DNA from 3 places in the Streptomyces sp. NPDC031121 genome. Region 1 is predicted to be linked to each of the others. Evidence: riboswitches for the same ligand, from Rfam matches in the RefSeq annotation. Region 1 holds a riboswitch; each other region holds the start of a gene.
The links. Region 1 has a riboswitch for cyclic di-AMP ahead of ACZ462_RS09545 (M23 family metallopeptidase). Riboswitches for the same ligand answer to the same signal wherever they lie in the genome.
Positions count from the first base shown of each region.

Region 2: it holds a riboswitch for cyclic di-AMP, as region 1 does, so the genes downstream of both, ACZ462_RS29870 (transglycosylase family protein) here and ACZ462_RS09545 (M23 family metallopeptidase) in region 1, are expected to answer to the same signal.
Region 3: it holds a riboswitch for cyclic di-AMP, as region 1 does, so the genes downstream of both, ACZ462_RS26125 (M23 family metallopeptidase) here and ACZ462_RS09545 (M23 family metallopeptidase) in region 1, are expected to answer to the same signal.

Region 1 covers NZ_JBVIGV010000004.1:334,843-344,953, forward strand. The annotation lists gene ACZ462_RS09510 (VOC family protein) at 1-629, shown strand, start outside; gene ACZ462_RS09515 (thymidine kinase) at 658-1,308, opposite strand; gene ACZ462_RS09520 (alkaline phosphatase family protein) at 1,386-2,588, opposite strand; gene ACZ462_RS09525 (DUF5998 family protein) at 2,588-3,196, opposite strand; gene ACZ462_RS09530 (bifunctional acetate--CoA ligase family protein/GNAT family N-acetyltransferase) at 3,248-5,971, opposite strand; gene ACZ462_RS09535 (HPr family phosphocarrier protein) at 6,155-6,436, shown strand; gene ACZ462_RS09540 (GntR family transcriptional regulator) at 6,679-7,344, opposite strand; gene ACZ462_RS09545 (M23 family metallopeptidase) at 7,560-8,354, opposite strand; cyclic di-AMP (ydaO/yuaA leader) riboswitch at 8,367-8,524, opposite strand; gene ACZ462_RS09550 (M16 family metallopeptidase) at 8,715-10,082, opposite strand; gene ACZ462_RS09555 (M16 family metallopeptidase) at 10,103-10,111, opposite strand, start outside.
Region 2 covers NZ_JBVIGV010000020.1:3,879-13,989, reverse strand. The annotation lists gene ACZ462_RS29880 (FtsB family cell division protein) at 26-514, opposite strand; gene eno (phosphopyruvate hydratase) at 627-1,907, opposite strand; gene ACZ462_RS29870 (transglycosylase family protein) at 2,191-2,901, opposite strand; cyclic di-AMP (ydaO/yuaA leader) riboswitch at 2,904-3,071, opposite strand; gene ACZ462_RS29865 (transglycosylase family protein) at 3,355-4,404, opposite strand; gene ACZ462_RS29860 (cytochrome P450 family protein) at 4,507-5,781, opposite strand; gene ACZ462_RS29855 (nucleoside triphosphate pyrophosphohydrolase) at 5,833-6,876, opposite strand; gene ACZ462_RS29850 (SurA N-terminal domain-containing protein) at 6,941-7,567, opposite strand; gene ACZ462_RS29845 (protein kinase domain-containing protein) at 7,745-9,244, opposite strand; gene ACZ462_RS29840 (hypothetical protein) at 9,241-9,861, opposite strand.
Region 3 covers NZ_JBVIGV010000015.1:35,681-45,791, reverse strand. The annotation lists gene ACZ462_RS26150 (alpha/beta fold hydrolase) at 1-730, shown strand, start outside; gene ACZ462_RS26145 (nucleoside 2-deoxyribosyltransferase domain-containing protein) at 738-1,481, shown strand; gene ACZ462_RS26140 (GNAT family N-acetyltransferase) at 1,457-2,026, opposite strand; gene ACZ462_RS26135 (MBL fold metallo-hydrolase) at 2,144-3,361, opposite strand; gene ACZ462_RS26130 (SGNH/GDSL hydrolase family protein) at 3,513-4,301, opposite strand; gene ACZ462_RS26125 (M23 family metallopeptidase) at 4,480-5,445, opposite strand; cyclic di-AMP (ydaO/yuaA leader) riboswitch at 5,450-5,634, opposite strand; gene ACZ462_RS26120 (tyrosine-protein phosphatase) at 5,945-6,763, shown strand; gene ACZ462_RS26115 (aspartate aminotransferase family protein) at 6,813-8,246, opposite strand; gene hpnH (adenosyl-hopene transferase HpnH) at 8,243-9,274, opposite strand; gene ACZ462_RS26105 (phosphorylase family protein) at 9,280-9,939, opposite strand; gene shc (squalene--hopene cyclase) at 9,939-10,111, opposite strand, start outside.

The DNA.
Region 1 (10,111 bases):
AGGTCGCCGGCATCGGGGAGATGCCGCCGGACCGGGACCTCCCGGTGGCCTGGACGACGTACTTCGCCACCGACGACGTCGACACGGCGGCGGAGTCCGTCCGGTCCTGCGGCGGGACCGTCGCCGTCGGGCCCCTCGACGCGGGGGGCGCCGGCCGCCTCGTGATCTGCTCCGACCCGCTGGGGGCGGTCCTCGGGATCTGGCAGGCCGACGGCAGCGCCGGAACCCAGCTGTCCGGGCCCCACGGGACGCCCGTGTGGGCCGAGCTGGTCACCCAGGACACCTCGACCGTGGGCAAGTTCTACGCGCACGTCTTCGGGCACGTGGCGGAGCACGGCGCCGCCCCCGAGGACCTCGCGGCCGGCGCGGACTTCGACTACCTGACCCTGCTGCTGGACGGCCGGCCGGTCGCCGCGGTGCACGGGGTGGGCCGCTCGCTGCCGCACGACCGGGGACCGCACTGGATGACGTACTTCGCCGTCGACGACGCCGACGCCGCCGCCGCGCAGGTCCGCCGCCTTGGCGGGAGCGTGGTCCAGCCGCCCCGCGAGGGACTCACGGGCAGGGTCGCCACGGTCGCGGACCCGGAGGGCGCGCTCCTCGCCCTGGTCGAGCGGCGCCCCGCCTGACCTGCCGCGCGGGGCCGCCCTGCACCGCTCAGGCGCGGCCCACCGGCAGGACGTCCGGGGAGAGCGCGGCGGCGTGCGCGGAGGCCGAGGTCATCCGGCGCCGGTGGTGCCGGCGGCACAGCACCTCGTAACCGACCTCCTCCGCAGGCCGGTTGACGTCCCCGACGACGACCTGGGCGCCCTCGACGACCATCCGCCCGCCCACCGTGCGGGCGTTGTGCGTGGCGCGGGCCCCGCACCAGCACAGGGCCTCGACCTGGAGCTGCTCGATCCGGTCGGCGAGCTCGATGAGCCGCTGCGAGCCGGGGAAGAGCTTGGTGCGGAAGTCGGTGGTGATGCCGAACGCGAAGACGTCCATGTCGAGGTCGTCGACGATACGGGCCAGCTGGTCGATCTGCTCGGGCGCGAGGAACTGCGCCTCGTCGACGATGACGTAGTCCGCCCTGCCGCCCCGGGAGAGCTCGCCGACGAGGTAGGCGTACAGTTCCATCGCGTCGCCGACCTCCACCGCGTCCGTCACCAGGCCCAGGCGCGAGGAGAGCTTGCCCTCGCCGGCCCGGTCCTGGCGGGTGAAGATGACGCCCTGGAGGCCGCGGGCCGAGCGGTTGTGGGTGATCTGGAGCGCCAGCGTGCTCTTTCCGCAGTCCATGGTTCCGGAGAAAAACACCAATTCGGGCATGGAGGGAACGGGACCTTTCGGGTCGTGGTCGGCGGACGGGCGTACGGGCGCGGAGGGAGGTGCGGGTGGCGGCGGGGTCAGGTGCGGATCTCGAGCAGCGGGACGAGCTGCTCGGCGGGGGTCATCGAGCCGTGCATGCCGGCCAGCGCGGACTCGTTCGGCTCGGCCTGGGACGCCGTGATCGCGACATCGGCGTGGGCGGCGGCGACCACGTCGCCGATCCGGCCGAGGACGCGCTCGTCGCACTCCCCTGGCGGCCCGAACCAGCCGAGTTCGAGGGCCTCTTCGCGGCCGGCGACCCAGAACCGGTCCCCGAGCACCTCGCGCCACACGGTCAGGACGTCGGCCTCGGCGCCCGGGACCGCGTACACGTGCCGGGCGCGGCCCTCGCCGCCGAGCAGGGCGACACCCGCGCCCAGCTCCCAGTCCTCGTCGAAGTCGATCCGGGAGTCCTCGTCGAAGGGGATGTCCACCATGCCGTGGTCGGCGGTCACGTACAGGGCGGTCCGGGGCGGCAGCTGCTCGGCGAGCCGCTGCACCAGCCGGTCGACGTACATCAGCTGGCCGCGCCAGGCGTCGGAGTCGACACCGTGGCGGTGGCCGGCGCCGTCGAGCTCGCTGTAGTACGTGTACACCAGCGAGCGGTCGCCCGCGGCGAGGCGGTCCGCGGTGAGGTCCATCCGCTCCTCGCCGGTCATCCGGCCGTGGAAGGTGCCGCCGCTGAGCGCGATCTGGGTGAGCGGGGTGGTCTGGAAGGCGGGCGAGGAGACCTGGGCCGTGGCCACGCCGGCCGCGTCGGCGAGCTGGAAGACGGTCGGGTACGGCTGCCAGGGGCGCGGCGGGGTCCACGGGTTCCAGCGAAGCTGGTTCATCAGCTCGCCGGTGCCGGGGTTGCGGACGGCGTAGCCGGGAAGGCCGTGCCGGGCGGGCGGCAGGCCGGTGCCGACGGACGCCAGCGAGGTGGCCGTGGTCGCCGGGAAGCCGGCGGTGAGGGGGCGGCCGGTGCCGCCGCGGGAGGTGCCGAGCAGGGAGGTCAGGAAGGGGGCTTCGGCGGGGTGGGCCTTGATCTGCTCCCAGCCCATGCCGTCGACGAGGAAGACGCAGTTCCGGTCGGCGGGGGCCAGCTCGGCGATGGCGGCGGTGAAGCCGGGGACTCCCTGGCCTGCGGCGAGGGTCGGCAGCAGGTCGGCGAGCGAGCCGGCCCCGTACTGCGGGACGGGCGCGCCGGCGAGGTCCAGCAGCTCGGGCTCGTCCCAGTTCGGCGGTGCGGAGTGGGACATCAGCGGGCGGTGCCGGCGGCCGTGGCCGCGGTCGCCTCGGAGAGGGCCTGAGCGAAGAGCAGGGTCTGGCGTACGGCCTCGGGGCCGTCGCCCGCCTCGCTCACGCGGAGGCTGAGGTCGTCGGCGGTGGAGTTGCCGGTGTAGCCGTGGTCGGAGTCGCAGTTGGGGTCGCCGCAGGCGGCGGGTTCGAGGTCGATGCGCGAGACGGCTCCCCAGCCGATGGTCAGGACGACCTCGCGCGGCAGGGTGCCCGGGGTGTACGACTCGGGGTTGGCGACGACGCGGCTGAGCACCACCGAGGAGATGCTGGCCAGCTTCACCGACTCGGTGGAGGTGGTCGCGTACGGCGAGGGGGAGCCCGCGTCGGCGGCCTGCTCGTCGGTGTGGCTCACGATGAAGCGGTTGCCGGTCAGGACGAGCACGGTGACGTGCCGGCGCACCTCGTTGGAGTCGAAGGTCGTCTCCTGGTGGACCAGGTACGACGAGATCGGCTCGCCGCCCACCGCGGCCTCCACGGCCTCGGCCACGAGGGCCGGGTAGTAGCCGCTGCGCTCGATCGCCGTGCGCAGCCCCTGGGTCGTCGTACCGGATTTCGCCATGGGGTCCATCCTAAGGCCCGTACGGGGCGCCCAGGCCGCCTCGGGACGCCCCCGGGGTCCTCAGTAGCTGGGGAGGGTGCGCGGGCCGAGGTCGGTGCGGGCGGGCGGGTGGGCGATGCGGACCGCGGCGCTGAGGACGGAGAGGCCCTCGGTGGCGACGACGACGGGTTCGAGGGTGACGCCGACCACTTCCGGGTGGTCGTCGACGAGCCGGGACAGCCGCAGCAGCAGCTCTTCCAGGGCGGGGGTGTCGACGGGGTCGCTGCCTCGCCAGCCGAAGAGGAGGGGGGCGGTGCGGATGGAGCGGATCAGTCCGGCGGCGTCCCGGTCGGTGGCGGGGACGAGCCGGTGGGCGGTGTCGCCGAGCAGCTCGGAGGCGACTCCGGCCAGGCCGAAGGAGAGGACGGCGCCGGCGGCCGGGTCGATGACGGAGCGGACGACGGTGTCGACGCCGCGCGGCACCATGGCCTGCACGACGGGCTGCAGCTCGGCGGGGCTGCCGAGGAGCTCGGTCAGCTCGTCGTACGAGCGGCGCAGCTCGGCCTCGGTGGTGAGGTCCAGGCGGACGCCGCCGAGGTCGGCGCGGTGGCGCAGGTGCGGGGCGGTGGTCTTGAGGGCGACGGGGTAGCCGAGGGCCGCGGCGGCCTTGGCGGCGGCGTCGGGGGTGGGCGCGGGCAGGGTGGGCAGGACGCGGATCCCGTAGCGGGCGAGGAGCGCGGCGGCGTCGCCGTCGGCGAGGGTGATCACGCCGTCGGGGCCGGCTCCGCCGGCGAGGAGGGCGGCGAGCTGGGCGGCGGCCCCCGCCTCGTCGATGTCGTCGTACTCGGGGACGTGCCCGGTGTCGGTGTTGGCGCGGCGCCACTGGCCGTGGCGCACGGCTTCGGCGACCGCCCGCACGGCCCGCTCGGCGGCCGGGTAGGCGGGGATGCGGACGTCCTCGCGGGAAAGGGACCGGACGAGCTCGGCGAGCTCGACGTGGACGACGGCGACCGGTTTGCCGGGGTGGGCGGCCGCGGCGTCGCGCAGGGCGTCGGCGAGGCCGTCGGCCCCGGTCTCGGCGCAGGTGTCCTCGCCGACCCAGGGGATGGCGGTGACGACGACGGCGTCGTGGGCGTCGGAGGCGAGGGCCGCGGAGACGGCGCTGCCGAAGTCGGCGGGGGTGGCGGCGGTGGTCAGGTCGAGCGGGGAGGAGGGCCGCAGCCCCTGGGCGAGGCAGGCGTCGTAGGTGAGGTAGCCCAGCGATTCGGAGTTGCCGAGGATCGCGACGCGCGGCCCGGCGGGGACCGGCTGGGAGGCGAGCAGGAGGCCGACGTCGACGAGCTCGGTGACGGTGTCGACGCGGATCACGCCGGCCTGGCGGAGCAGGGCGGAGACGGTGGCCTCGGGGAGCCGGGTGCCGGGGACGGCGTGGCCGGCGGGCGTGTGGCGGCCGCCCTTGGCGACGACGACGGGCTTGACGGCCGCGGTGCGGCGGGCGAGGCGGGTGAACTTCCGCGGGTTGCCGAGGGTTTCCAGGTACATGAGGGCGACGTCGGTGGCCTCGTCCTCGTACCAGTACTGGAGGATGTCGTTGCCGGAGACGTCGGCGCGGTTGCCGGCCGAGACGAACGAGGAGAGGCCCTCGCCGCGGCGGAGCAGGGCGGACAGCAGCGCGATGCCGATGGCGCCGGACTGGGTGAAGAGCCCGATCCGGCCGGGGACGGGGGCGGGCACGGGGGCCAGGGAGGCGTTGAGCGCGACCTCGGGCGCGGTGTTGATCACTCCGAAGGCGTTGGGGCCGATGAGGCGCATCCCGTGGGAGCGGACCTGGCGGACGAGTTCGCGTTGGCGCTCCAGGCCGGCGGGGCCGGTCTCGGCGTAGCCGGCGGACAGCACGACGAGGCCCTGCACGCCGTGCTCGCCGCAGTCGGCGACGACCTGCGGCACCCGGGCGGCGGGGACGGCCACGACGGCGAGGTCCACGGGCGCGTCGATCTCGGCGAGCGAGCGGTAGGCGCGCACGCCGTCCAGGAGGTCGCCCTCGATGCCGGGGGCGCGGGCCTCGTTGACGGCGTAGAGGTGGCCGCGGAAGCCGCTGTCGCGGAGGTTGCGCAGGGCGGCGGCGCCGACGCCGCCGCCGGAGCGGCTGACGCCGATGACGGCCACGGACCCGGGGGCCAGGAGCCGCTGGACGGAGCGGGCCTCGGCGCGCTGCTCGCGGGCCCGCTGGACGGCGAGCGACTCGGCGGTGGGCTCCAGGTCGAGCGTGAGGCGGACGGCGCCGTCCTCGAAGCTGCGCTTCTGCTGGTAGCCCGCGTCCGTGAACACCTTGATCATGCGGGTGTTGGCGGGGAGCACCTCGGCGGCGAACCGGCGGATGCCGCGTTCGCGGGCGACCGCGCCGATGTGCTCCAGGAGCGCGGAGGCCACGCCGCGCCCCTGGTGGGCGTCCTGGACGAGGAACGCGACCTCGGCCTCGTCGGCGGGGGCCGAGGCGGGGCGGCCGTCGGGGCCGATCCGGTCGTAGCGGACGGTGCCGATGAAGTCCTCGCCGACGGTCGCGGCGAGGCCCACCCGGTCGACGTAGTCGTGGTGGGTGAAGCGGTGCACGTCGCGGTCGGAGAGCCGGGGGTAGGGGGCGAAGAACCGGTAGTACTTCGACTCGTCGGAGACCTGCTCGTAGAAGCTGACCAGGCGGCCCGCGTCCTCGGGGGTGATGGGCCGGATGCGTGCGGTGCCGCCGTCACGGAGGACGACGTCCGCTTCCCAGTGGGCCGGGTACGAGGGGTCCGACGCGGTGGTCATGCGGTGATCCTAAGCCCAGGGCGGGTGGAAGGGCTCCTGCGCGGTGCACGCCCGAGGAGAGGTGCGAACCGGTGCAATACGGGGTAGATCGGACGGAAGAGATCGAGGCCGGCGGCGGTCCGAGCACGGGGGACCGCGTGAGATAGTGGTCTAGACAACCGTCAGAACCTGAAGGGCATCACCATGGCAGAGCGCCGCGTCAACGTCGGCTGGGCCGAGGGCCTGCACGCTCGTCCCGCCTCGATCTTCGTCCGGGCGACGACCGCTTCGGGCGTCCCGGTGACCATCGCGAAGGCGGACGGGAACCCCGTCAACGCCGCCTCCATGCTCGCGGTGCTGGGCCTGGGCGCCCAGGGCGGCGAGGAGGTCGTCCTCGCGTCGGACGCCGAGGGCGCGGAGGTGGCGCTGGACCGCCTCGCGCGGCTGGTCGCGGAGGGTCTTGAGGAGCTTCCCGAGACCGTCTGACCCTTCGGGTTCCACCCGGTTCGCGCGAAGCCGCGGCCGCCGATGCTCCGGCGGCCGCGGCTTCGCCGTTGCGGGTACGGGAATGCGATGCGCGCACGCGAATGCGCCGCGGAATTCGAGGACGAACACGGCCGCGACCGGGAGGGAGTTCCGGGCGTACCGCCGATTCCGAAGGCGCACGGAAATCGACGCGGCCGGAAGGGACTCCCGGCCCTTGTTTCCGCATTTCTACGCGGCCCCTGTTAAAAGGAGCGGCCCGCCGTGTTTACGGCAGGTTGCGAAGTCCTCACGCGCAGCCGGTAGGCACCCGCGGTGCGTTCGGCGTGGCCGGCGGTCAGGGCCCGCGCCCGCTCCGCGTCCCCCCTGGCCACCGCGTCGGTGATCGCACCGTGCTCCGCCCAGCACTCCACGGGCCGCTCCGGCGCCTGCACGGCGTACATCCAGGCGACCTTGTGGCGCATCTGGATGAGCAGGGCGATCAGCCCGGGGCTGGCCGAGGCCTGCGCGAGGGTCTCGTGGAACCAGCTGCCGAGGGCCCGCAGGTCCTCGCCCTGCCCTCCCCTGGCCCGCTCCTGGCCCAGCCTGACCAGGCCGCGCAGCACCTTCAGGTGGCCCTCGGTGCGCCGCCGCGCGGCCCTGGCGGCCGCGAGCGGCTCCAGCAGCATCCGCATCTCCAGGAGGTCGGCGGCCTCCTGCTCGGTGGGCTCGGCGACGCAGGCGCCCGCGTGCCGCCGGCTGGTCACGAAGCCCTCGGACTCCAGGGTCCGCAGGGCCTCGCGGACCGGAACGCGCGAGACGCCGTACCGGCGGGCCAGCTGCTCCTCGGTGAGCCTGGCGCCCGGCGGGAACGCCCCGGAGACGATGTCGTCGCGGATCGCGGTGCACACCGCGTGCGCGGGAATACGCAAGACCGGACCTCCGCCCTTTTTCAAATGGCCGGCACCGGTGCCGCGGCCGTGGTGGATCGTACGGAAACTGTATGGCAATTCCCGCCGGTTTCCGAGGGCGGCAGGAAATCAGCGGTATTTCGGCCGGGGTGCGGCGGCCGGAAATCGGCGTCCCGGGCAGCGCGAAGGCCCCGGCTCGGCGAGCCGGGGCCTTCAAAACAGGCTGCTGCGAGGGGTCAGAGGCTGACGCCGTGGCTGCGCAGGTAGGCGATCGGGTCGATGTCCGAGCCGTACTTGGCGCCGGTGCGGGCCTCGAAGTGCAGGTGCGGGCCGCTGGAGTTGCCCGTCGAGCCGGAGAGGCCGATCTGCTGGCCCGGGGTGACCTGCTGGCCGACCGAGACGCTCAGCGAGTTGAGGTGGCCGTACTGGGTGTAGGTGCCGTCGGCGTGCCGGATGACGACGTTGTTGCCGTAGGCGCCGCCCCAGCCGGCCTCGACGACGGTGCCGAGGCCGACGGCGCGGACGACGGAGCCCTCGTCGGCGTGGAAGTCGATGCCGGTGTGGCTGCCGGAGGACCACATGCCGCCGCCGGCGCGGTACTGGGTGCTGACGTAGGAGCCGGCGAGCGGGGAGACGAAGGTGTTGAGGCGCTTGCGCTCCTCCTCGCGGGCGGCGCGCTCGGCGGCCTCGCGCTCGGCCTTCGCCTTCTCCTCGGCCTTCTGCTTGGCCTCGGCGGCGCGCGCCTTGGCGTCGGCCTCGGCCTGCGCCTTCAGGGCGGCGGCCTCGGCGGCGGCCCGCTGGGCGTCGGCCTGGGCCTCGATCTGGCCGGCGACGTCCTCCGCGGTGACGACCGCGTTCAGGCCGGTGTCCTCCATGGACGGGCCCTTGTCCGACGCGGCGAAGGCCGGGGCGGCGAGGGTGCCCACGACGCCGGTGGTGGCGAGGGCGGCGACGCCGGCGAATCCGGCGGTCTTGCGGCTCAGACGGCTGGAACCACGGTGCTTGCCGGCGGCACGGCTGCCAAAGGCCATGGAGAGGCTGATCCTTTCCTTCCCTCTCGCCTACCGGGTTAGCTGACGGGTTCGGAGCAGGAAGGTCTCCTACGGGCACCTCTTGCGAGGCGGCCCGATTCACCCCAAGGGACGTGTGGGTCCCCGGCTCCCCAGGCTCGCGCCTGACGGGGACTCGGCGATCGCTGCCCGGTGCCGCGGCTGCGGCGCGTATCAACTGACGGACAGCACGGCCGACGCTAGGCGGATCATCAGTCAATCACCAAATGGTCACGGCCTTTTGTTGCGCACGCCACACCGCATACGGGCAACCTCCGCAGCAAAACCGGACACAAAGGGCCCCGGCGGACAAGCCGCCGAGGCCCCTTGGGGAGTTGCCCGTCAGTTGCCGACGACGGTGACCTCTCCGATGCCCAACGCGCGCACCGGCCCCTCGATCTGCGCGGCGTCGCCGACGAGCACGGTGACCAGCCGGTCCACCGGGAACGCCTGCACGACGGCCGTGGTCGCCTCCACGGTGCCCGTCTCGGCGAGCCGGGCGTACAACTGCGCCTGGTAGTCGTCCGGCAGCTCCTGCTCGACCTGGTCGGCGAGGGTCCCGGCGACGGCCGCGGCCGTCTCGAACTTCAGCGGGGCCACGCCCACCAGGTTCTGCACGGCGACGTCCCGCTCGGCGTCCGTCAGGCCCCCCTCGGCGAGGGTGCGCAGCACCTTCCAGAGGTCCTCCAGCGCCGGCCCGGTGTTGGGGGTGTCCACGGACCCGCTGATGGCGAGCATCGAGGCGCCCCGGCCGTCGGCGGTGGAGCGCAGCACCTGGCCGAAGGCGCGCACGCCGTACGTGTACCCCTTCTCCTCGCGCAGCACCTTGTCCAGGCGCGAGGTGAGGGTGCCGCCCAGGCAGTACGTGCCGAGCACCTGGGCGGCCCAGACGCGGTCGTGCCGGTCGGGCCCGGTGCGGCCGATCAGCAGCTGGGTCTGGACGGCGCCGGGCCGGTCGACGATGACGACGCGGCCGGTGTCGTCGGACTCCACCGGGGGCACGGGGCGGGGCTGCCCCGGGTTGCCCGTCCAGGCGCCCAGGGTGTCGGCCAGGAGGGCGTCCAGGTCGATGCCGGCCAGGTCGCCGACGATCACCGCGGTGGCCGTCGCGGGGCGCACGTGCGCCTCGTAGAAGGCGCGGACGGCCGCGGAGTCGATCCGGGCGACGGTCTCCTCGGTGCCCTGGCGCGGGCGGGACATCCGCAGGGAGGCCGGGAAGAGCTGCCGGTAGAGCTCCTTGGCGGCGCGGCGCTGCGGGTTGGCCAGCTCGTGCGGGATCTCGTCCAGGCGGTTGCGGACGAGGCGGTCGACCTCGCTGTCGGCGAAGGCCGGCGCGCGCAGCGCCTCGGCGAGCAGGCCGAGGGCCTTGGCCAGCCGGGAGGCCGGGACCTCCAGGGAGACGCGCAGGCCGGGGTGGTCGGCGTGCGCGTCGAGGGTGGCGCCGCAGCGCTCCAGCTCGGCGGCGAACTCCTCGGCGGAGTGCTTGTCGGTGCCCTCGGACAGGGCGCGGGCCATGATGGTGGCGACGCCGTCCAGCCCCTCCGGCTCGGCGTCCAGCGGTGCGGCGAGGTTCACCTCTACGGCGATGACCTGCTGGCCGGGCCGGTGGCAGCGCAGCACGGTCAGGCCGTTGGGCAGGGCGCTCCGCTCGGGGGCGGGGAACGCCCACGGCTTGGGCTGCCCGGCGGCGGGCCGCGGGTGGAAGGTCATCGTGACGGCTGCGGTGTCGCTCACTGCTC
Region 2 (10,111 bases), on a different contig from region 1:
GTCGGTGCGGGTCCCGTACGGCCCGTCAGTCGCCGGGGCGGTCGGCCTTGTCGACGCCGTCCCAGACGTTGGAGTACCAGGGCCGGTCGGACCCGGCGTGCCCGGTGCGGCGCTGCTGCGCCGCCTCGGCGCCGGGGTCGGCCATGATGTAGGCGGTCTCGCCGGGCCGTACGAAGTGCAGGTGCCTGCGCGCCTGCTGTTCGGCGTAGGCGTCGTCCTGCCAGCGTGCCTTCTCGTCGCGCAGCCGCTCCAGCCGCCTGGCCGCCGCGTCGGCGGCCCGCTCCTGCTCGGCGATCTCCGAGCGCTGGGAGACGTACTGGCGCATCGGGTACGCCAGGGCGACGACCAGCGTACAGAGGACCAGCACCAGGAGCGCGGCCCGGCCGGTGAGCCGGCTGCGGCGGACCTGGCGCCGGTTCTGCGACCGGTAGACGTGGGCGGCGGTCCGCTCTCCGAGCTGCTTGAGCCTCGTCGCGGTGGAGAAGGTGGAGAACCGATCCCGGTTCCCGGCCATTGAACCCGCCTCCCCTGGTGCACGGTGCTACGCAATACGTCCCCGCACACGGTACGGGACCGAGTGCGGGGACGTACGGAGGCCGGACCCTCGGGTCACGGCCCGGGAGCGGTCAGCCCTTGAAGCGGGGGAACGCGCTGCGGCCCGCGTACACGGCGGCGTCGTCGAGGATCTCCTCGATGCGCAGCAGCTGGTTGTACTTGGCGACGCGCTCGGAGCGGGCCGGGGCGCCGGTCTTGATCTGGCCGCAGTTGGTGGCGACGGCGAGGTCGGCGATGGTGACGTCCTCGGTCTCGCCGGAGCGGTGGGACATCATGCACTTGAAGCCGTTGCGCTGGGCGAGCTCGACGGCGTCGAGGGTCTCGGTCAGCGAGCCGATCTGGTTGACCTTGACGAGGAGGGCGTTCGCGGTGCCCTCCTCGATGCCGCGGGCGAGGCGCTCGGGGTTGGTGACGAACAGGTCGTCGCCGACGAGCTGGACCTTGGCGCCGAGCTTCTCGGTGATGGTCTTCCAGCCGGCCCAGTCGTCCTCGAACAGCGGGTCCTCGATGGAGACGAGCGGGTAGGCCTCGACGAGCTCCGCGTAGTAGTCCGTCATCTCGGCGGCCGAGCGGGCCTGGCCCTCGAAGTGGTACTTGCCGTCCTTGTAGAACTCGGACGCGGCGACGTCGAGCGCGAGGGCGATCTGCTCGCCGGGGGTGTAGCCGGCCTGCCTGATCGCCTCGAGGATGAGGTCGAGGGCCTCGCGGTTGGAGCCGAGGTTGGGCGCGAAGCCGCCCTCGTCGCCCAGACCGGTGGAGAGGCCCTTGTCCTTCAGGACCTTCTTGAGGGTGTGGTAGACCTCGGTGCCCCAGCGCAGGGCCTCGGAGAAGGACTCGGCGCCGATCGGCGCGATCATGAACTCCTGGATGTCCACGTTGGAGTCGGCGTGCGAGCCGCCGTTCAGGATGTTCATCATCGGAACGGGCAGCAGGTGCGCGTTCGGGCCGCCGAGGTAGCGGAACAGCGGGAGGTCGGAGGCCTCGGACGCGGCGTGCGCGACGGCGAGGGAGACGCCGAGGATGGCGTTGGCGCCCAGCGAGCCCTTGTTGTCGGTGGCGTCCAGGTCGAACATGGCCTGGTCGATCAGGCGCTGCTCGGTGGCGTCGTAGCCGACGAGCTCGGGGCCGATCTGCTCGATGACCGCGAGGACGGCCTTCTCGACGCCCTTGCCCATGTAGCGGTTCGGGTCGCCGTCGCGGAGCTCGATGGCCTCGAAGGCACCGGTGGAGGCACCGGACGGAACGGCAGCACGGCCGGTGCTGCCGTCGTCGAGGCCCACCTCGACCTCGACCGTGGGGTTGCCTCGGGAGTCCAGGATTTCCCGGGCTACGACGACGTCGATGGACGGCACGAGCATCTCCTTCTGGGATGTGACGCTGGGTGTGCGGTGGCGTGTCGAGCCGGGGGACCGGCCCTGCCGCCTAGAGCCTAACCGCAGCCGGGGGGTCGGCCCGCCGACCGCCCGGGTCCTGGGACGAAAAAGGGCCCGAATACCCCTCTTCCCGGACATACAACCCGCCCTGACCGGGTGTACGGGGGCGGGCACGCCACCGCCCGGCGCGAGGGGGGGGGTACGCGCCGGGCGGTGGGGATCAGGTGGTGCGGAAGCCCTCGGGTGAGGGTTCGCGCGGTGTTCAGGCGAGCTTCAGCTTCTGGCCGGGGAAGATCAGGTCGGCGTCGGAGACGATGTCCTTGTTGAGCTCGAAGAGCTTCTCCCAGCCGCCCTTGACGTTCTGCGCCTCGGCGATGGTGCCGAGGGTGTCGCCGGCCTTCACCTCGTACGAGCCGTTGCCGGTCTTCACGACGGGGGCCTCGGCGCGCTCGGAGCGGGTGGTGGGCGCGGGGGTCTGCGCGCGCTGCGTCTGCTTCTTGACCTCGGTCTTCTGCGGCTGCGTCTTCTTGGTCTCGGTCTTCGGCGTCTGCTTGGGGGTCGTGTTGGCAGTCGACCCGCCGCCGGTGTACGAGGAGTTGGACAGGCCCTTGCCGCAGTGCGGCCAGGCGCCCTTGCCCTGGACCTTCAGGACCTTCTCGGCGATGGCGATCTGCTGCGCCTTGGTGGCCTGGTTGGCCTGCGCGGCGTACGCCTTGCCGCCGAAGCCGGCCCACGTGGAGGCGGAGAACTGGAGGCCGCCGTAGTAGCCGTTGCCGGTGTTGATGGACCAGTTGCCGCCGGACTCGCACTGGGCCACGCGGTCCCACTCGGAGGCGGTGGCGGCGGAGGCGGTGCCGGCGGTCATCAGGGGGGCCGCGACCGCGACGCCGGCGACGCCGGCGAGCGTGACGATGCGGGTGGTCCGCTCGATGGCGGTGGCGCGGCGGTGCTTGCCCTTGCCCGAAAGCAGCATGGAGTTCTCCTCACCGACGCCTGCGAGGTGAGCTGTCGGGTTCGGGCGGATGAGTTGCCCGGCCGCGCACGTGGCGCGTCTTCACCCCTAGCCGGTCCGGGCCGTCGTCCGACGGCCTTTCGCGGCACCTACCTTGGTTCCCCCGCTCCTGCCTTCGGCGCTTGACGCGACGTGTTGTTCCCCCCGTCCGCCGGCAGGACTCGGCGATGCGGTCGAAGGGGCCCGCGGTGGCGGGCGATTCAGAAGGTAGACAGGTCCCTCCCCGAAGTTCAACGAGGGATTTCGGGGAGGGGAAGGCCCTACTTGCGCTCCCCTGGGGGGCATTTGCGCAGGTGAGGGGTGTTTTTACCCAAGGTCACGGACAGGACACGCCAGTTGACCGGAAGAGACGCATGTCTCATTTGAACGAACCGGACATTCAACTCTTAACGGGTGTCCGAAATGCCGTTGTTCCTAACCTATTTCCAGGTTCTGGCCGGGCTTGATGAGGTTGGCGTCCGAGCCGATGACCTGCTCGTTGGCCTGGTAGAGCGCGCTCCAGCCGCCCTTGACGCCGTTGCGGTCCGCGATGGCGGCGAGGCTGTCGCCCTCCTTCACCGTGTACGAGGGCGCCTGCGCCTCCTCGGCGGGGGCGCCGCGGTGCTTGCCGGTGGCCGCGGCCGTGGCGCCGGAGATGTCCGCCGGGTCGGTGGAGGCGCCCGGGGCCGGGGAGGCCGACGGGGCAGAGGGGGCCGCCGGGGAGCCCGGGGCGGTGGATGCGGGGGAGCTGGCGGGGGCACCCGGCGCGGCGGTGTCGCCCGGCGACGGGGTGCCCGGCACGGCCGGGCTCGGCGTGGGAACCGCAGGGGCGGTGGGGTCCACGGGGCTCGGGGTGACCGTGGGGTCGCCCGGGAACACCGGCGGAGCCGTGGGGGACGGCGTCGCGCCGTCCGGGTCGGGCATGACGGGCAGTCCGACGGACGGGGCGAGCGGCCCAGGGGGCGGGCTCGCCGGCGCGGGGGTCGGCGCGCCGTAGTCGGTGGGCCGGTGGCCGTCCGCGACGGGGACGCGGTCGTCCGGGCGGGCCGGGGAGGGGCCGACGGCCCGGTGGCTGCCGGCCGAGCCCGGGTCCACGTCGGCGGCGGGGCCGTCCTGGGTCAGCCCGGCCGCGGCCGCGCACTGCGCCCAGGCCTGGGCGCCGCTGGCGGCGAGCACGCGCTCGGCGACCGCGATCTGCTGGGAGCGGCTGGCGAGGTCGGGGCGCTCGGCGAACTCCAGGCCGCCGGCGTTCTTCCACTGCTCCTGGGTGAACGCCAGGCCTCCGTACGAGCCGTTGCCCGTGTTGGCGCTCCATGCGCCGCCGCTCTCGCATTCGGCGACTTTGTCCCACGTCCCCGCCTCGGCCGCGCTCGCGCCGGTGGCGGCGAGCAGCGGCATGGCCAGCGCGGAGCCGGTGACTCCGGCGGTGACGACGATGGCGGGTACCTGACGGGGGCGTCTGTGGCGGCCGTTCCCGGAACGCATGTGATGCACCTTTCGCATAACGGCGTGGTAACGGCAGAACCTAGCGGCCTTCGAACGATTGTCACAAGTTGAGCAAGAAATTGATTTCCCATCAGAAAATCTTCAGATGTTTCGGGGTGTGAAGCGGACGGGAAGGGTGCGCAGGCCACGCATGATCAGTCCGCCCCGCCATCTCAGGTCCGCAGGCGGAACTGCCAGTTCCAGATCAGGCAGACGCGTCAGCAAAGTCGCAAGCGCCGTCTGGCCTTCCAGCCGGGCCAGCGGCGCGCCCAGGCAGTAGTGGATTCCGTGCCCGTACCCCAGGTGCTGGTTGTCGCTCCGCGAGAGGTCCAGGGTGTCCGGCAAGGCGAACCGCGCGGGGTCCCGGTCGGCCGCGGCGAGGACGACGAGCACCGGGTCGCCGACCGCGATGTCCTGACCGCCGAGCACCAGCGGGCGCGTGGCGAACCGCCACGTCGCGAGCTCCACCGGCCCGTCGTAGCGCAGCAGTTCCTCGACGCCCGTCTCCAGCAGGCCCCGCTCGCCTGCGGCGAGGGAGGCCTGGAGCCGCGCCCGCTCGCCCGGGTTCATGAAGAGGGAGTGGACGCCGTTGCCGATGAGGTTCACGGTCGTCTCGAAGCCCGCGAAGAGCAGGATGAACGCCATCGCGGTGGCCTCGGCCTCCGTCAGGTGGTCGCCGTGGTCGCTCGCCCGGATCAGGTCGGAGATGAGGTCATTGCCCAGATCATCCCTTTTGCGGTGGATGAGTTCGCCGAGATAGGCCCGCATCTGCTTCACGGAACGGGCCACCCCGCCCCGCGGCCCCCCGCCGTGCCGGATCATCATCCCGGCCCAGTCCCGGAAGTCGTCCTGGTCCTCACGCGGTACGCCGAGCATCTCGCAGATGGCGTAGATGGGGAGCGGGAAGGCGAACTCGTGGATCAGGTCCGCCTCGCCGCGGCCCGCGAACCCGTCGATCAGGTGGTCGGTCAGCTCCTGCACCCGCGGCGCGAACTCCGCCACCCTGCGCGGTGTGAACGCCTTCGACACCAGCCGCCGCAGCCGCGTGTGGTCCGGCGGGTCGATGTTGAGCAGGTGCGTCATCAGCTCGGCCTTGCGCTCCCCCGGGATCCCGGTCTTGCCCTTGGCGTGCGCCGGCTCCGCGTGGTGCTCCGGGTTCTTGCTCAGCCGCTGGTCGGCCAGGGCCTGGCGGGCGTCGGCGTACCGGGTCACCAGCCACGCCTCCACCCCGCTCGGCAGCCGCGTGCGGTGCACGGGGGCGTGCTCGCGCAGCCAGGCGTACGCCGGGTACGGGTCGGTGGCGAACTCCCAGTCGAACAGGGTCGGGCCCTGAGCGGGAGCGGGTTCTTCGGAGGCTGCGGAGGTCGGCTCGTACACGCCTCGACCGTAACCCGCCCGCGGGCCGCCGCCCGCCGCCCGCCGCTCCCCTTACTCCGCGGCCCCGCCGGCCGCGTCGGCGCCGTCGGACGGGGTGCCGGCGGCGAGGCCCTCCGCGGTGCGGATCGCGTCGCGGTAGGCGCGGGCCGCCGCCCGCAGCGCCGTCTCCGGGTCGGTGCCCTCGGCCTCGGCGCGCGCCGCCAGCCGCAGCAGCTCGTAACCGACGCCCTCGCCGGCCGGCAGGGCGACGTCCACACCGCCCGCCCGCGCCCGGCCGGCGAGCTTCGCCGCGAGCGCGAGGCCGGGCTGGCCGAGCGGGATCCCGTCCGTGACCGACTCGCGCCGCTTCTCCGCCGCCTTGGTGCGCTGCCAGTGTGCGCCGACGTCCTCCGCGGTCTCCGCCTCGGCGTCGCCGAAGACGTGCGGGTGGCGGTGGACCAGCTTCTCGACGAGGGCGCCCGCCACGTCGTCCACGGAGAACGGCTCCTCGGGGTCCTCCTCGGCGATCCGCGCGTGGAAGACCACCTGGAGCAGCACGTCGCCGAGCTCCTCGCGCAGCTCCTGCCGACTGCCCTCCTCGATCGCCTCGACCAGCTCGTACGACTCCTCGATCGCGTACTTCACCAGCCCCCGGTGGGTCTGCCGGGAGGTCCACGGGCACTCGCGGCGGACCCGGTCCATCACCTGGACGAGGTCGAGCAGCCGCGCCCCGGGCAGGTCGTAGGAGCCGGGCAGCAGCTCGAGCTCCGGCATGGCGACCCGGCCGGATCCGGCGAGCCGGGCCAGCCCGTCGGTCAGCCGCCGGTCGCCCTCCCCGCCGGGGATGACCACGACGGTGCGGCCGCCGGCGCAGGCGTCGACCAGCTCCTGGGCGTCGGGCGCGGCGAAGCGGACCTCGACGCCGGCCTCGCGCAGGTACGGCAGCTGCGGGTGGTCCGGGGCGGCGCACAGCACCTCGTCCGCGGTGCGCAGCGCCTGCCAGGCCGGCCAGGACAGCAGGCCGGGCGCGACCCGGTGGCTGGCGGTCAGCAGGACGATCCGCCCGGTGTCGGGGGCGGCGGGGGCGGCGGCGGGTTCGGCGGAGTGGGAGTTCACCCTTCGAACCTACCGCCCTGCGCCGGACCGCGGCGGCGGGCCCCCGGCCGGGGCCCGTACCCGGTCAGGCCCCGGCGGCGACCTGCTCGGGCCGGCTCCGCTGGGTGATCCAGGGGGTGGCCTGGTCGCCGAGGACGATCTGCTGGGCGTCCCAGACGCCGTAGCGCGGGTTCACCTTGATGTGCAGCTCCTTCGCGGCGGCCGCGAGCCGCTCCAGCGCCTTGTCCTGGCTGCCGTAGTGCTCGAAGAGCTTGTCGCGCAGCAGTTTGAAGCGGGCGTCCGCCTCCAGCTGCGCGGGGGCCAGCTGCGCCTGCTCCAGCGCTGAGGCCTCCAGCCGCTCGCTGCTGCCGGCCTTCTCCAGCTGGGCCTGGCGGAACTCGCCGACCTCGCGCGGGGAGACCGTCACGCCCGCGTCCTTCGCGGCGCGCTCCAGGACGGCGGTCTGGATCATCTTGTTGAGCTTGACCCGCTCCAGCCCGGGCGAGGACTGGATCAGCTGGGCGGCGCTGCCGCCGGCCCGGTTCTGGGCGTCGCGGACGGCGACCACCTGGGCCTGGAGTGCGGAGGTGGTGATCCGCTCGCCGCCGACGACGGCCGCGGTCCCGGGCCGGGCCCCGCCCGAGCAGGCGGACAGCAGGGGGGCCGCCACGAGCAGGGCGGCGGAGACGGAGAGCGCTGTGCGACGGTGCAAAGGAGCCTCCAGGGCCGGGAGATTGTGCGTCGGTGCACAAAGGCCGTGCGGTGATCGATGGTATGCAGTCGGGGTGGTCCGGGCCACCCGTTCGGCCAACGATTCCCCTGGTGTCGCGGGTACGCCCTCCCCGGCCGCCGCCCCGTCCGGCCGCCGCTCCGGCCGGGCGGCGTACGGTCAGCGGACCCGGGTCAGCCAGTCCAGGGTGCGCCGGACCTCCGCCGAGAAGGGGTGGCCGGGGCCGTGCACGCGCTCGGCGTCGAACAGCAGCCGGGCCAGGGTGTCGTGCGCGGCGGGCCGGTCGCCCAGCGACAGCAGCAGGTGCGCGATCCGCCGCCGCACCTCCAGCGGCAGCCCCGGATCCGGGTTGGCGTAGTGGTTCTCGAACAGCGGCAGCAGCGAGCGGTACTCCGCCAGCGCCGCCGCCGGCTCGCCGAGCTGCTCCAGGCACTGCGCGGCGTCGTAGCGGAACCGCAGTGACTGCGGGTCACCGGCCGGGAACTCGTCTGCCAGGCGGCGCAGTTCGGGCAGGGCCCGGCGGTACTGGCCGTCGTCCATCAGCGTGGCCGCGTACTGCTTGCGCAGCGACCGCACCACCGGCGAGTGCTCGCCGTGCTGGGCGGCCGCGGCCGGGAGGATCCCGCCGAGGATGTCCACGGCCTGCGTCAGGCGGCCCTGGTCGAGCAGGCTGCGCGCCTCGTCGACGGCGGCCCCGATGTCCGGCCGCGGCGGGGCCGTCGGCTGCGGCGGTATCGCCGTGCCCCGGTCCGGCCAGGGCGCGTGCGGCCGCAGGAACGGGCGGCTCGGGTCCAGGGACGCCGACGGCGCGCCCTGCTTGGGCAGCAGCGGCGCGAGGGCCTCGTACACGGCCTGCGCGGAGGCGGGCCGGTCCTGCGGGTCCTTGGCCAGCATGTGGAGCAGGACCGCCTCCAGCTGGTGCGGGACCTCCGGGCGGGTCCGCCGCACGGGCGCCGGAGGCTCGTACAGGTGGCGGTGGAGCACCCCGAGCGCGGTGGACCCGGCGAAGGGCACGTTCCCGCTGAGGAGTTCGTAGAGCAGCACGCCGAGCGCGTACAGGTCGGTGTACGGGCCGACCGCGCCGCCCATCGCCTGCTCGGGCGCCATGTACGCCGGGCTGCCGATCGGCGTGCCGGTGCTGGTGAGGCGGGTGGTGTCGGTGTCCATCACCGAGGCGACACCGAGGTCGAGGACCAGGACGGTGCCGTCCGGGCGGACCATCACGTTCCGCGGCTTGAGGTCGCGGTGCACGATCGGCACCGCGTGCACCGCGGACAGCACCCCGCACAGCTGCGCGACCACCGACACCGCCCACGGCCACGGGTACGGGTCGTGCGCGGCCAGGTGGTCGGCCAGGTTCTCGCCCTCGACGTAGCCCATGACCAGGAACAGCTCGTCGCCGTCGCTGCCCGCGTCGTGGACCGTGACCAGCCCCGGGTGGTCCACCTGCGCCGTCACCCGGCACTCGCGCACGAAGCGGCGCCGCAGCTCCTCGGCGACGGAGCCCGGCCCGGCCACCTTGTCCGGGCGGAGCAGCTTGACCGCGACGCGCCGGTCCAGGCGCTGGTCGTACGCCGTCCACACCTGGCCCATGCCGCCCTGCCCCAGCAGCGACGCCAGGCGGTAGCGCTCGCCGATGATCCGCCCGTCGTCGGTCACCGGCCCGTGCCCTCACCGTCGGCCGGGGGCTGGTTCGGGTGCGGCGTCTCCTTGCGCAGCAGCTCGCTCAGCTCGTCGAGCTCGGCGCGGACCTGCCCGATGCGCGGCGGGGTGACCGGGCCGGGGCCGGGCTGCGCCGGGCGCGGCACCGGGGTGGGGGTGTGGTGGACCGGCTGGTGCGGCTGCGGGTAGCCGTACGCCGGCCCGGCCGCCTGCTGCGGGGGCATGTACGGGGCGGCGGGCTGCGCCGGGTACCAGGCGGCGGAGCGGGCCGCGGCCCTGGCCTCGTAGTGCCGGATGTCGGCGACGAGGAAGTAGATGCAGGTGGCGACACCGGTCAGGATCGTGCCGAAGGCGCCGGTGTTGCCCTGCCAGCCGTCGGTGTTGGGCGTCGGGTCGGCGCCGATCAGCGCGAGCCAGCCGACGGTGAGCCCGAAGTTGACGGCGAGGAGGATCCAGTCGGCGGACTTGCGGGTGACGATCGCGAGCCGCAGCATCGTGGCCCATCCCAGGAAGCCGCAGCTGAGGACGGGCAGCAGGGCGAACAGCACGCGCAACGCCACCACACCCCCGGAACTGGGCTGGGGCTGCTGCGGCGGGAGGCCGGGGCCGTGCATCGCTGCTCCTGACGGACCGTGTCGACTGGTTCAGGTCTGAGGGTATACAGCGTTTCCGGCCGCCAGTGAGGGGATGCGCGCAACCGTTGCAGCCTCGCTGCACAGGCCCCCGCCCCGCACCCCCGCCGAAGGACGGCACCGCGCGCCGGCCGGGCCGGAACGCCCGGCCGGCCTCGTCCTTTCGACCACGCTCCCAGGAGGGGGCAACCGTGCGCACCGGCCGTTCCGGAGCGGTTGCCTCCGCCGTCGC
Region 3 (10,111 bases), on a different contig from region 1:
GGGCGGCTCCGGGGGGATCTGGGAGCACCACCAGGTGCCCGCGCTGACCTCGGCGGGCCGCCGGGTGGTCACCTTCGACCACGGACCGGCGGCCGGATGCCCGGCGGACCTGGCCGACCGGCTGCGGGAGCTGCTGACGGCGCTGGGCCTGCCGCCCTGCCCGCTGGTGGGCCACTCCCTCGGCGCGCTCGCCGTGCAGGAGCTGCTCCTGACCGATCCGCAGCTCGCGAGCGGGGCCCTGCTCGCGGCGACCCGCGGCCGGCCCGACGCGGTGGGCGAGGCGCTGGCGCGGGCCGAGGCCGCGACCGCCGCGGCCGGGACCCGGCTGCCCGCGGAGTACGAGGCCTTCGTGCGGCTGGTGCAGAACCTCTCCCCCAGGACCCTCGCCGACGAGGCCGCCGCGGCAGAATGGCTCGACTTGTTCGAAGTCGCCGCGCTGACGGGCACGTCGGCCGCCGGCTGCCGCCCGGCCCCGCCGGTTCCCGACCGGCTGGCCGCCTTCGGCCGGATCACGGTGCCCGTCCTGGTCGTGGGCTTCGCCGACGACGTGCTGGCGCCCGCCCCGCTGGGCCGGGAGGTCGCCGCCGCGATCCCCGGCGCCCGCTACGCGCAGCTGCCGGACGCCGGCCACCTCGGGTTCCTGGAACGCCCCGAGGCCTTCAACTCCCTCCTGTTCGACTTCCTCGCCACCGTGGCCCCTGACGACCCCGGAGTGTCCCGTGTCCCTTGAGTCCCCCGTGTCAGCCCCCGCCCTGCCGGAGGTGGCGGTCGTCCACGTCGGCGAGGAGCCGCCGCAGTCGTGGACCGCGGCCGTGTACCTGTGCGGTCCGACCCCCACCGACCCCGCCGAGCCGTCGTGGCGGCCGGACGCCGTCGCCGCCCTGCGCTCCCTGTGGTCCGGCGCCGGGCGCCTGGCGGTGTTCCTGCCCGAGCCGGCGCCCGGCGGCTCCTACCCGGCGTACGCGGACCAGATCGCCTGGGAGGAGGAGGCGATGCGCCGCTCCGACGTCATCCTGTTCTGGATCCCGCGCGACATGGCGCGGCTGCCGGGCCTGGTGTCGAACATCAAGTGGGGCGCGTGGTGCGGCTCGGGCCGCGCCGTGCTCGGGGCGCCGCCGCAGGCCGAGCGCATGGCGTACCTGCTCCACTTCGCCGAGACCCTGGGCGTGCCGGTGGAGCGCACCCTTGCGGGTGCGGCCGGGGCCGCCCTGCGGGCGGTCGGGACGGGGGCCGTACGCGGGGGCGGTGAGCGGGCGGTGCCGCTGCCGGTGTGGCGGACGGAAGAGTTCCGGGCGTGGTACGCGGCCCGCCGGGAGGCCGGTGACCGGCTGCTGGACGCGCGCGTGGAGTGGTACGCGCCGGCATCGGGGCCGGAGGGGGCCGCCGCCTGGCTCCTGACCGCCACGGTCGCGCCGGGCGACGGCCGCAGCCCCGTCGTCAGCCGTCTGCTGGCGGCTCAGGGGCAGGGCATGCTCATGTAGAGCGCGTGCTCGCCCTCGGATTCGGTTCCCTGGTACAGGGCGGTGTCGAGGCCGCAGAAGGCGAAGCCCATCCGGCGGTAGGCGTGGATGGCCGGGGCGTTGACGTTGGTCACTTCCAACCACAGGTGTCCGGCGCCGCGTTCGCGGGCGAAGTCCACCGCGTGCCGCATCAGTGTGCGGCCGATGCCCCGGCCGCGGTGGCCGGGGGCGACCTCGATGTCCTCGATGGTCAGCCGCCGGTTCCACGGGGAGTAGGAGACGGCGGCGAAGCCGGCGAGGCCGCCGCCGGCGCCGACGGCCACGAACGTGCGGCTGTCTCCGTCCTCACCCTCCTCGCCGTCCTCCTCCCCACTGCCGTCGTCCTCGGGGAACACCTTGACCAGCGGCGGGTCCACCGGGACCTCGCGCAGGGCGAACCCGTCGCCGGTCACGGCCACCTCGAAGACGGTGCCGGTAATGAAGGACCCGTCGAGGGCCTCGATGGCCCCGGTGTCCTCGGGGCGTGCGGTGCGGAACTCGTACGTCGTGTCATGGGTCGTGGTCATGGCCCGAGGCTATGACCGGCCTGCCCGGGTGAGGGCGGGTTTCGGCCGAATGGGGCGGCGGTCCGGACCCGAGATCCGGCCCGCCCCGCCCGCACTCCGGTCTGTGTGCTCCGGGGGTCACCGCTCGCCGGCGAGGTCCAGGTCCGCCCTGCGAGCCCCGGTCCCGGTCCCGGCGGCGGCCCCGGCCGCACCGTCGGCGGCCGCCGGCGGGCGTCGCCACGGGCGGGCGATCGGCCGGGACACCGCCCGCCACCACGGGTCGGACGGCAGCTTCCCCGCGGGCTCGAACGGCTCGCCGGGGCGGGGGAACGCCACCGCCTGGCCGGCCTCCTCGGCCTCGTCCTTCGTCCACTCCCCCGGTTCCGCCCATGCGTGCGGGGCCAGGGTGAAGCTGCCCCAGTGGATCGGCAGCAGGACGCCGTGGGGGCGGCCGCCCTGGAGGTCGAGGTGGGCGCGGAGGCCCTCCTGCGGGGTCATGTGGATGTCGGGCCAGTGGTCGGAGTAGGCGCCGATCTGGATCATCGTGGCGTCGAAGGGGCCGTGGGCCGCGCCGATGGCGCGGAAGCCGTCGAAGTAGCCGGTGTCGCCGCTGTGGAAGATCCGGTGCTCGGCGCCGGCGACCACCCAGGACGCCCACAGGGTGTGCTGCCGGTTGCGCAGGCCGCGGCCGCAGAAGTGCCGGGCCGGGGTGGCGGTGAACGTCAGGCCCGCGATGTCGGTGCTCTCGTTCCAGTCGAGCTCGCGCACCCGGTCGGCGGGGACGCCCCAGTGCTCCAGGTGGGCGCCGACGCCGAGCGGGACGGCGAAGACGGTGCCGGTCCCGGCGAGCTGCTTGACGGTGGGCAGGTCGAGGTGGTCGTAGTGGTCGTGGGAGATGACGACGGCGTCGACGGGGCCCAGGGCGGCGAGCGGCGCCGGTACGGGGTGCAGGCGGCGGGGGCCGGCGAAGGGGAAGGGGGAGCACCGCTCGCCCCAGACCGGGTCGAAGAGGACGCGGCGGCCGTCGATCTCGGCGAGGACGCCGGAGTGCCCCATCCAGGTCAGGCGCAGTCCGCCGGCCGGCGGGCGGGCCAGGTCGGCGAGGGTCGTCGGGTGCACCGGGATGGGCGCGGCCGGGCTGCGGCGGGCCCGCTCGTCCTTGCGGAAGTAGACCTTGGCGAGTTCGAGCGGGGAGCCGGAGGGCCGGGTGCGGGCGCCGACCGGGTTCCGGAAGGCGCCGTCCCGGAAGTTCGGCGAGTTCCGGATCCGCTGCAGCCGCGCGCCGGAGGGGTCCGCGCCGAAGGACTCGGGGCGCAGGGCGCGCAGCTGGGCGAGCGGGGGACGGGAGCCGGTCAAGGCGCCTCCTGGGGGTGCGGCATGTGGGCGCGGGGCCGTGCCCGGCACGGCCCCGTACCCTGGCAACGCCCGACGGCCCCGAAGGATTCCTCCGGCCGGCGGCGGGCCTCCCCCGCCCCGCCGCCTCCCGCGCCCGGCCGCCGCTCCCGTACTACAGCGGCAGCAGCTCGGGGCGCTTGGCCTCCACGTTGTCCCCGGAGGACTCGCCGCGCAGGCGGCGGCCGATCCAGGGGACGAGGTGCTCGCGGGCCCACTGGATGTTGTCGCGGGTGGCGTCGACGGAGCTGAGGGGCTGCTGCGGCGGCCACGGCTGGTCGGGGTCGGCCGGCACGTCGAGGCCGAGGACCTGGGCGGCGCGCAGGGCGACCCGGGTGTGGCCCTCGGGCGAGAGGTGCAGCCGGTCGAAGTCCCAGGCGCGGCGGTCCTGGACGGACTTCAGGGACCACAGGTCGAGGACCGGGCAGCCGTACTTGTCCGCGATGGCCCGCACGTGGGCGCTGTAGGTGGCGACCTTGCCGCGCAGGTGCTTGAGGACGGGCACCCCGCGCGTGTCGAAGCCGGTGGTGATCATGACGAGGCCGACGACACCGGTCAGGTCGGCGACGGCCGCCTCGAAGCGCTCGGCGACGGCGTCGGGGTCGCTGCCGGGGCGGATGATGTCGTTCCCGCCGGCGCAGAAGCTGACCATGTCCGGGGCGAGCTCCTTGGCGCGCGGGACCTGTTCGGCCACGATCTGGTCCAGCAGGCGGCCGCGTACCGCCAGGTTCGCGTAGCGGAAGTCGCCTTCGGGCCGCCGGTCGGCCAGGAGGACGGCCAGGCGGTCCGCCCAGCCGAGGAACTTCCCGTCGGGCCCGGGGTCGCCGACCCCTTCGGTGAAGCTGTCCCCGATCGCCGTGTACGAGCCGATGGTCCTGCGTGCGGTCGCTGTCGTCTCTGTCATCGTCGTCACTGCCACGAGACCGTATTTTTCACCCCGGCACGTGACCTACGCCACCGTAGGAAGGGGTTGACGGGCCGTGATCTGTACCACCCGGTCGGTTCGGCGAGTGCGTGCGGGGCCGGGACCCCCCTCGGGTCCCGGCCCCGCACGGGTCCGGCCGCCCCTGTCGGGGCGGGGATCAGATGGTCACGCCCTTGGAGCGGAGGTAGGCGATCGGGTCGATGTCGGAGCCGTAGGACTGGCCGGTGCGGATCTCGAAGTGCAGGTGCGGGCCGGTGGAGTTGCCGGTGGAGCCGGAGAGGCCGATGCTCTGGCCGGCGGTGACGCTCTGGCCGGCGGTCACGGACAGCTGGGAGAGGTGGGCGTACTGGGAGTACTTGCCGTCGGCGTGCCGGATGACGACCTCGTTGCCGTACGCGCCGCTCCAGCCGGCGGAGACGACGGTGCCGGCGCCGACGGCCCGGACCTGGGTGCCGGAGCTCGCGATGAAGTCGACGCCGGTGTGGTAGCCGCTGGACCACATGGCGCCGGCGGTCCGGTACGCGGTGGAGACGCCGCCGCCGACGGGGGCGACGAATCCGGCGGCGGCCGGGGCGGCGGGTGCGGCGGGTGCGGCGGCCTGCGGGGCGGACGCCTTCGGGGCGGCGACCTGCCGCTCGGCCGCGGCCTTGGCGGTCCGCTGGCCGGCGGCCGCTGCCGCCGCCGGGGCGGGGGACTTCTTCTTCGGGGCGGCGGCCGGCTTCCCGGCGGGGGCCGCGGCCTCGGCCGCACCCGGTGCGCCGAGGTGGAGCCGGAGGCCGGGGTGGATCAGGGACGGGTCGGCGCCGACGGCCTCGCGGTTGTCGGCGTAGAGCCGCTGCCAGCCGCCCTCCACGCCGCGGTCCGCGGCGATGGTGGACAGGCAGTCGCCCGGAACGACGGTGTAGACGGCGGGGACGGCGGCCGGGGCCGGCGCGGCGGCGACGGGCTCCGCCTGCACCGCCGAGGGGGTCTGCGGGGCCGCCGCGGGGGCGGCGGGGGCCGCGTGGGCGCCGGCGGCGCCGAGCAGCGGGAGCGCGAGCGCGGCGCCTCCGGTTCCGGCGGCGGCGAAACCCCGGGCCATCGTGCGGGACTTCGGTCGGCGGTGCTTGCCCTTTGCCGGCATGGCGGATTCCTCTCCGGCGCCTGCGAGGTGAGCTGTCGGGTTCGGACCGGGAGCTGTCCGGCCGGCACGGCCCCGCGAGCGGGACGTGCACGGCTTCACCCCGAGCCGTTTCCGGAGCGGAACTCCGGCGACGGCGGCCTACCTGGTTCCCCCGCTCCTGCCGGTCGCGTGAATGGTCGAGTGCGGTTTCCGGGCGGCGGCAGGATTAGGCGGTCCGTCCGGATCGGTCGCGAACGTAATCCAGTCCGACGGGGCGGAACAAGCCGCGAATTTCCTGACGGATTCACAGGAACGCGATTCCGGCGGAATTCCGGTCACCCTGTGTCCATTCGCTTGTGCCAACAGCCCCTCCGGCCGGGGCATTCGCGTTTCCCCCTCGGGCACGCACGGTCACCGTATGATCTGGCTCACGGGGCTGCGCCCGATCTCCCCTCCGACGGCGGCATGTTGGCCCCAAGCAGCTCAATTCGGACATCCGGTGACGATGCGGAGGATCCACGTGACCCAGCAGATACCCTCGCCCCCGCCGGCCGGACCGGCACCCGAGCCGCAACTGGCCGGCGTACGCAACTTCCGCGACGTGGGCGGCCTCCCGGCCCTGGACGGACGGCAGGTCAGGTCGGGACGACTCTTCCGAAGCGGACATCTGGCACATGCCACCGAAAGCGATGCAGAATTCCTCGAATCGCTGGGCCTGCACACCGTCTTCGACTTCCGCAACGCCGTCGACCAGGCCCTGGAGGGGCCCGACATCCCCCTCGCCGGCGTGCGCAACCTCAACATCCCGCTCTCGGACCCGGCAGCCGGCGAGGACTTCTGGAGGATGGTGCGCGACGGCGACACCGAGCAGCTCCGCGGCGTCCTCGGCGGCGGCAGGGCAGCCGCCCGGATGGCGGACTCCTACCGCGTGATGGTCGTGGAGCGCACGGCCGAGCACAGCCGGGTGGTGCACGCGCTGGCCGAGGACAGCGTCCCGGCGCTGATGCACTGCGCCGCCGGCAAGGACCGGGCCGGAGTCGCGATCGCCGTCACGCTCCTCGCGCTCGGCGTGGAGCGGGAGGCGATCCTGGCGGACTACCTGGAGTCGAACGCCCCGCACCGCCGCTACCGGGTGCGCCCCGGCAGCGGCATCCCCGAGGCCCGCTCCCCCGAGGCCGCGGAACTCCTCGCGCCGCTCTTCGACGCCCGCGCCGCCTACCTGGACGCGGCCTTCGACACCATCAACGCGCAGTGGGGCGGCACCGACCGCTACCTGGCCGAGGGCCTGCGCCTCTCCCCCGCCACCCTGGACCGCCTCCGCGGCCGGCTGCTCGTCTGAACGCCCGCGACCGCAGGGCGCCGGCCGGCCGCCGGCGCCCCCGGACCGCTCAGCTCCCCGCGGCCGCCTGCCTGACGAGCGTCCGCCCGAACTCCCACATCAGCCCGCCGCCGTCGTGCGCCTCGTCCATGACCTCGCGGAAGGCCACGACGAACCGGTCGACGTCCGCCTCGTCGATCACCAGCGGCGGGATCAGCTTGATGACCTCCAGGCGGTCCCCCGACACCTGGGTCAGGATCCGGTGCCGTCGCAGCAGCGGCACCACGACCATCTGCGCGAAGAGCCCCTTGCGGGCGGCCTGGAGCACCGTCCACCGGCTGCGCAGCCGCAGCGAGGACGGCCTCCCGAACTCGATGCCGATCATCAGCCCGCGCCCCCGCACCTCGTGCAGCAGCTCGTAGTCGCCGACGAGCGCGGCCAGCCGCCCGCGCAGCAGGTCGCCCGTCGCACGGGCCCGGTCCACCAGCCGCTCGTCCTCCATGACGGACAGCACCGCCAGCCCGGCGGCCATCGCCTGTGCGTTGGAGCCGAAGCTGGCGGAGTGGACGAGCACCCGGTCCATGGACGAGTACACCTTGCGGAAGATCCAGTCCCGGCCCAGGGTGGCGCCGACGGGGACGTACCCGCCCGACAGCGCCTTGGCCACGCACACCAGGTCCGGCTCGACGCCCGGCTCGTGCTGGTACGCGTAGAAGTCACCGGTACGTCCGATGCCGGTCTGCACCTCGTCCGCGATGAGCAGCGCCTTGTGCCGGTGCAGCAGCTCCTGGGCCGCGGCCAGGAAGCCCGGCGGGGCGGCGTGCACGCCCTTCCCCTGGATCGGCTCGACGACGAACGCGGCGACGTCCCCGCGCCGCAGCTCCCGCTCCAGGGCGGCCAGGTCGCCGAGCGCGATCCGGGTGTCCGGCAGCAGCGGCGCGAAGCCGTCGCGGAAGCCGCGCTCCCCGTTGACCGACAGGGCGCCGGTCGTCAGCCCGTGGAAGGCGTGGTCGCAGTAGAGGACCCTGGGCCGCCCGGTGGCGTACCGGGCGAACTTCAGGGCGGTCTCGACGGCCTCGGTGCCGCTGTTGCCGAAGAAGACGCGGTCCAGGTGCGGGCTGTACGAGAGCAGCCGCTCCGCGAGCAGGCCCGGCAGCGGCGGGCAGTCGAAGCGGGTCAGGTCGGCGAGTCCGGCGTCGAGGACGTCGTGCAGTGCCCTGCGGACCACGGGGTGGTGGCGGCCGAGCCCCATGACCCCGAACCCGGCCAGCATGTCCAGGTGGTCGTTGCCCTCGGCGTCCCAGAAGTGGGCGCCCTCGGCCCGCTCGTAGACCTTGTCGAAGCCGATGGTGTGCAGCATGCGGGGCAGCTGCGGGTTGAGGTGGCGCGCGTGCAGCTCGTACCGCTCGGCGCCCCGCTCGGCCAGCAGCGCCCGCAGGTCGAAGCCGGGGCCCGCGCCCGGGCCCGGCCCGCGCACGCCGCCCGCCTCCGGCGCCTCGGTCATGCCCGGCCGCCCCGGCTGCCGCCGACCGTCTCGCGGGCCGCGCGCAGCGACTCCTTCAGCGAGCCCATGGTGGCGAGGACGGCGGTCGGCTCGTAGCCGCAGTGCGCCATGCAGTTCGCGCACCGCGGGTCCTTGCCGCGGCCGTACTTGCTCCAGTCGGTCTCCTCGACCAGCTCCCGGTAGGTGGGCACGTACCCGTCGCTCATCAGGTAGCAGGGGCGCTGCCAGCCGAAGAGGGAGTAATTGGGAATGGCCCAGGCGGTGCAGGGGAAATCGGCCCTGCCCTCCAGGAAGTCCAGGAAGAGGGGCGAGTGGTTGAGGCGCCAGCGGCGGCGGTTTCCGCCTGCGAAGGCCTTTCTGAAGAGTTCTCTGGTCTGGTCGACGCCCAGGAAGTGCTCCTGGTCGGGTGCCTTTTCGTAGGCGTAGGCGGGCGAGATCATCATTTCGTCGACCTGGAGGTCGTCGTTGAGGTAGTTCAGCACCTCGATGACCGTCTGGGGGGTGTCGGTGTTGAAGAACGTCGAGTTCGTCGTCACCCGGAATCCGCGCCTCTTCGCCTCCTTGATGGCCTCGACGGCCTCGTCGAAGACGCCTTCCTTGGCCACGGACTCGTCGTGGCGTTCGCGCAGCCCGTCGATGTGCACGGCGAAGGCGAAGTAGGGGGACGGGGTGAACTTCGCGATCTTCTTGCGGAGCAGCAGCGCGTTCGTGCACAGGAACACGTACTTGCGGCGGGCGACCAACTGGCGCACGATCTCGTCGATCTGCGGGTGCATCAGCGGCTCGCCGCCCGCGATGGACACCATCGGCGCCCCGGACTCCAGGACGGCGCCGACCGCCTGGGCGACCGGCATGCGCTGTTTGAGCACCCCCGCCGGGTGCTGGATCTTCCCGCAGCCCTCGCAGGCCAGGTTGCAGGCGTAGAGCGGCTCCAGCTCGACGATCAGGGGGAACTTGTCGCGCTTGCGGAGCTTCTGTTCGATCAGATAGGTCCCGACCCTGATGGACTGTCGCAGCGGCATGGCCATCTGGCTCACCTCCTGGGGAGCGGCGAAGAACGGTGCCAGTCGTGAAAAGCAGGCAGTAGGGCACGCAGTACACGGAAGGCCGATATTCCACCGCGCAGGGTGCCGATGCGGACGAGCTCGTGCTCCGGGGCGTCCACGACCACCCGGACGGCCGCAACGGGGCGGATCCCGCCGTCCGCGCCGACGGCTTGGGTCGCCGCCCACAGGGTGGCGGCCGACTCCATGTCGACGCCGATGGCGCCGCCGGCGCGCAGCCGGGCCCGCTCCTGCCCGCGGACCACGTGGTCGGAGCCGGTGAGGACCCCGGTGTGCACGGTGCGGCCGGGGGCGGCACGGGCCAGCGCCTCCGCGAGCCGGGCGGCGCCGGTGCAGGCGACGGTCCCGCGGGGGTCGCGGGCCTCGTCGGCGACGACGAGGTCGCCGGGGTGCATGCCGGGGACGAGCCCGGCGCAGAACCCCGTGGCGAGGACGGCCGCCCCGGCCAGCTCCGGCGCGGCGAGCGCCCGTACGACGGCCCGCTCGGCGGCCCGCGGCCCCATCCCGGTGCGCAGGACGGTGGTGCCGGGCGGCGCGCCCCGCCCGCCGCCGAGGGCCGCCCGCTCGATGCGCAGGGCGCAGGCGACGAGCAGCGGGGCCGCCCCGGGGGGCCCGGGCCGGGCGGGCATCAGGGCGTCCCGGGCGCGAAGGGCTCCCCGTACAGGTAGCGGCCGAGGGCGGTGAGCGGGAACACGTGCCGGTAGAGGTGGTAGTTGATGGAGAAGTCCCAGGGGAAGCCGGTGCCGGTGAAGTGCGGCTCGTCCCAGGTGCCGTCGGGGAGCTGGGTGCGCACGAGGTGGG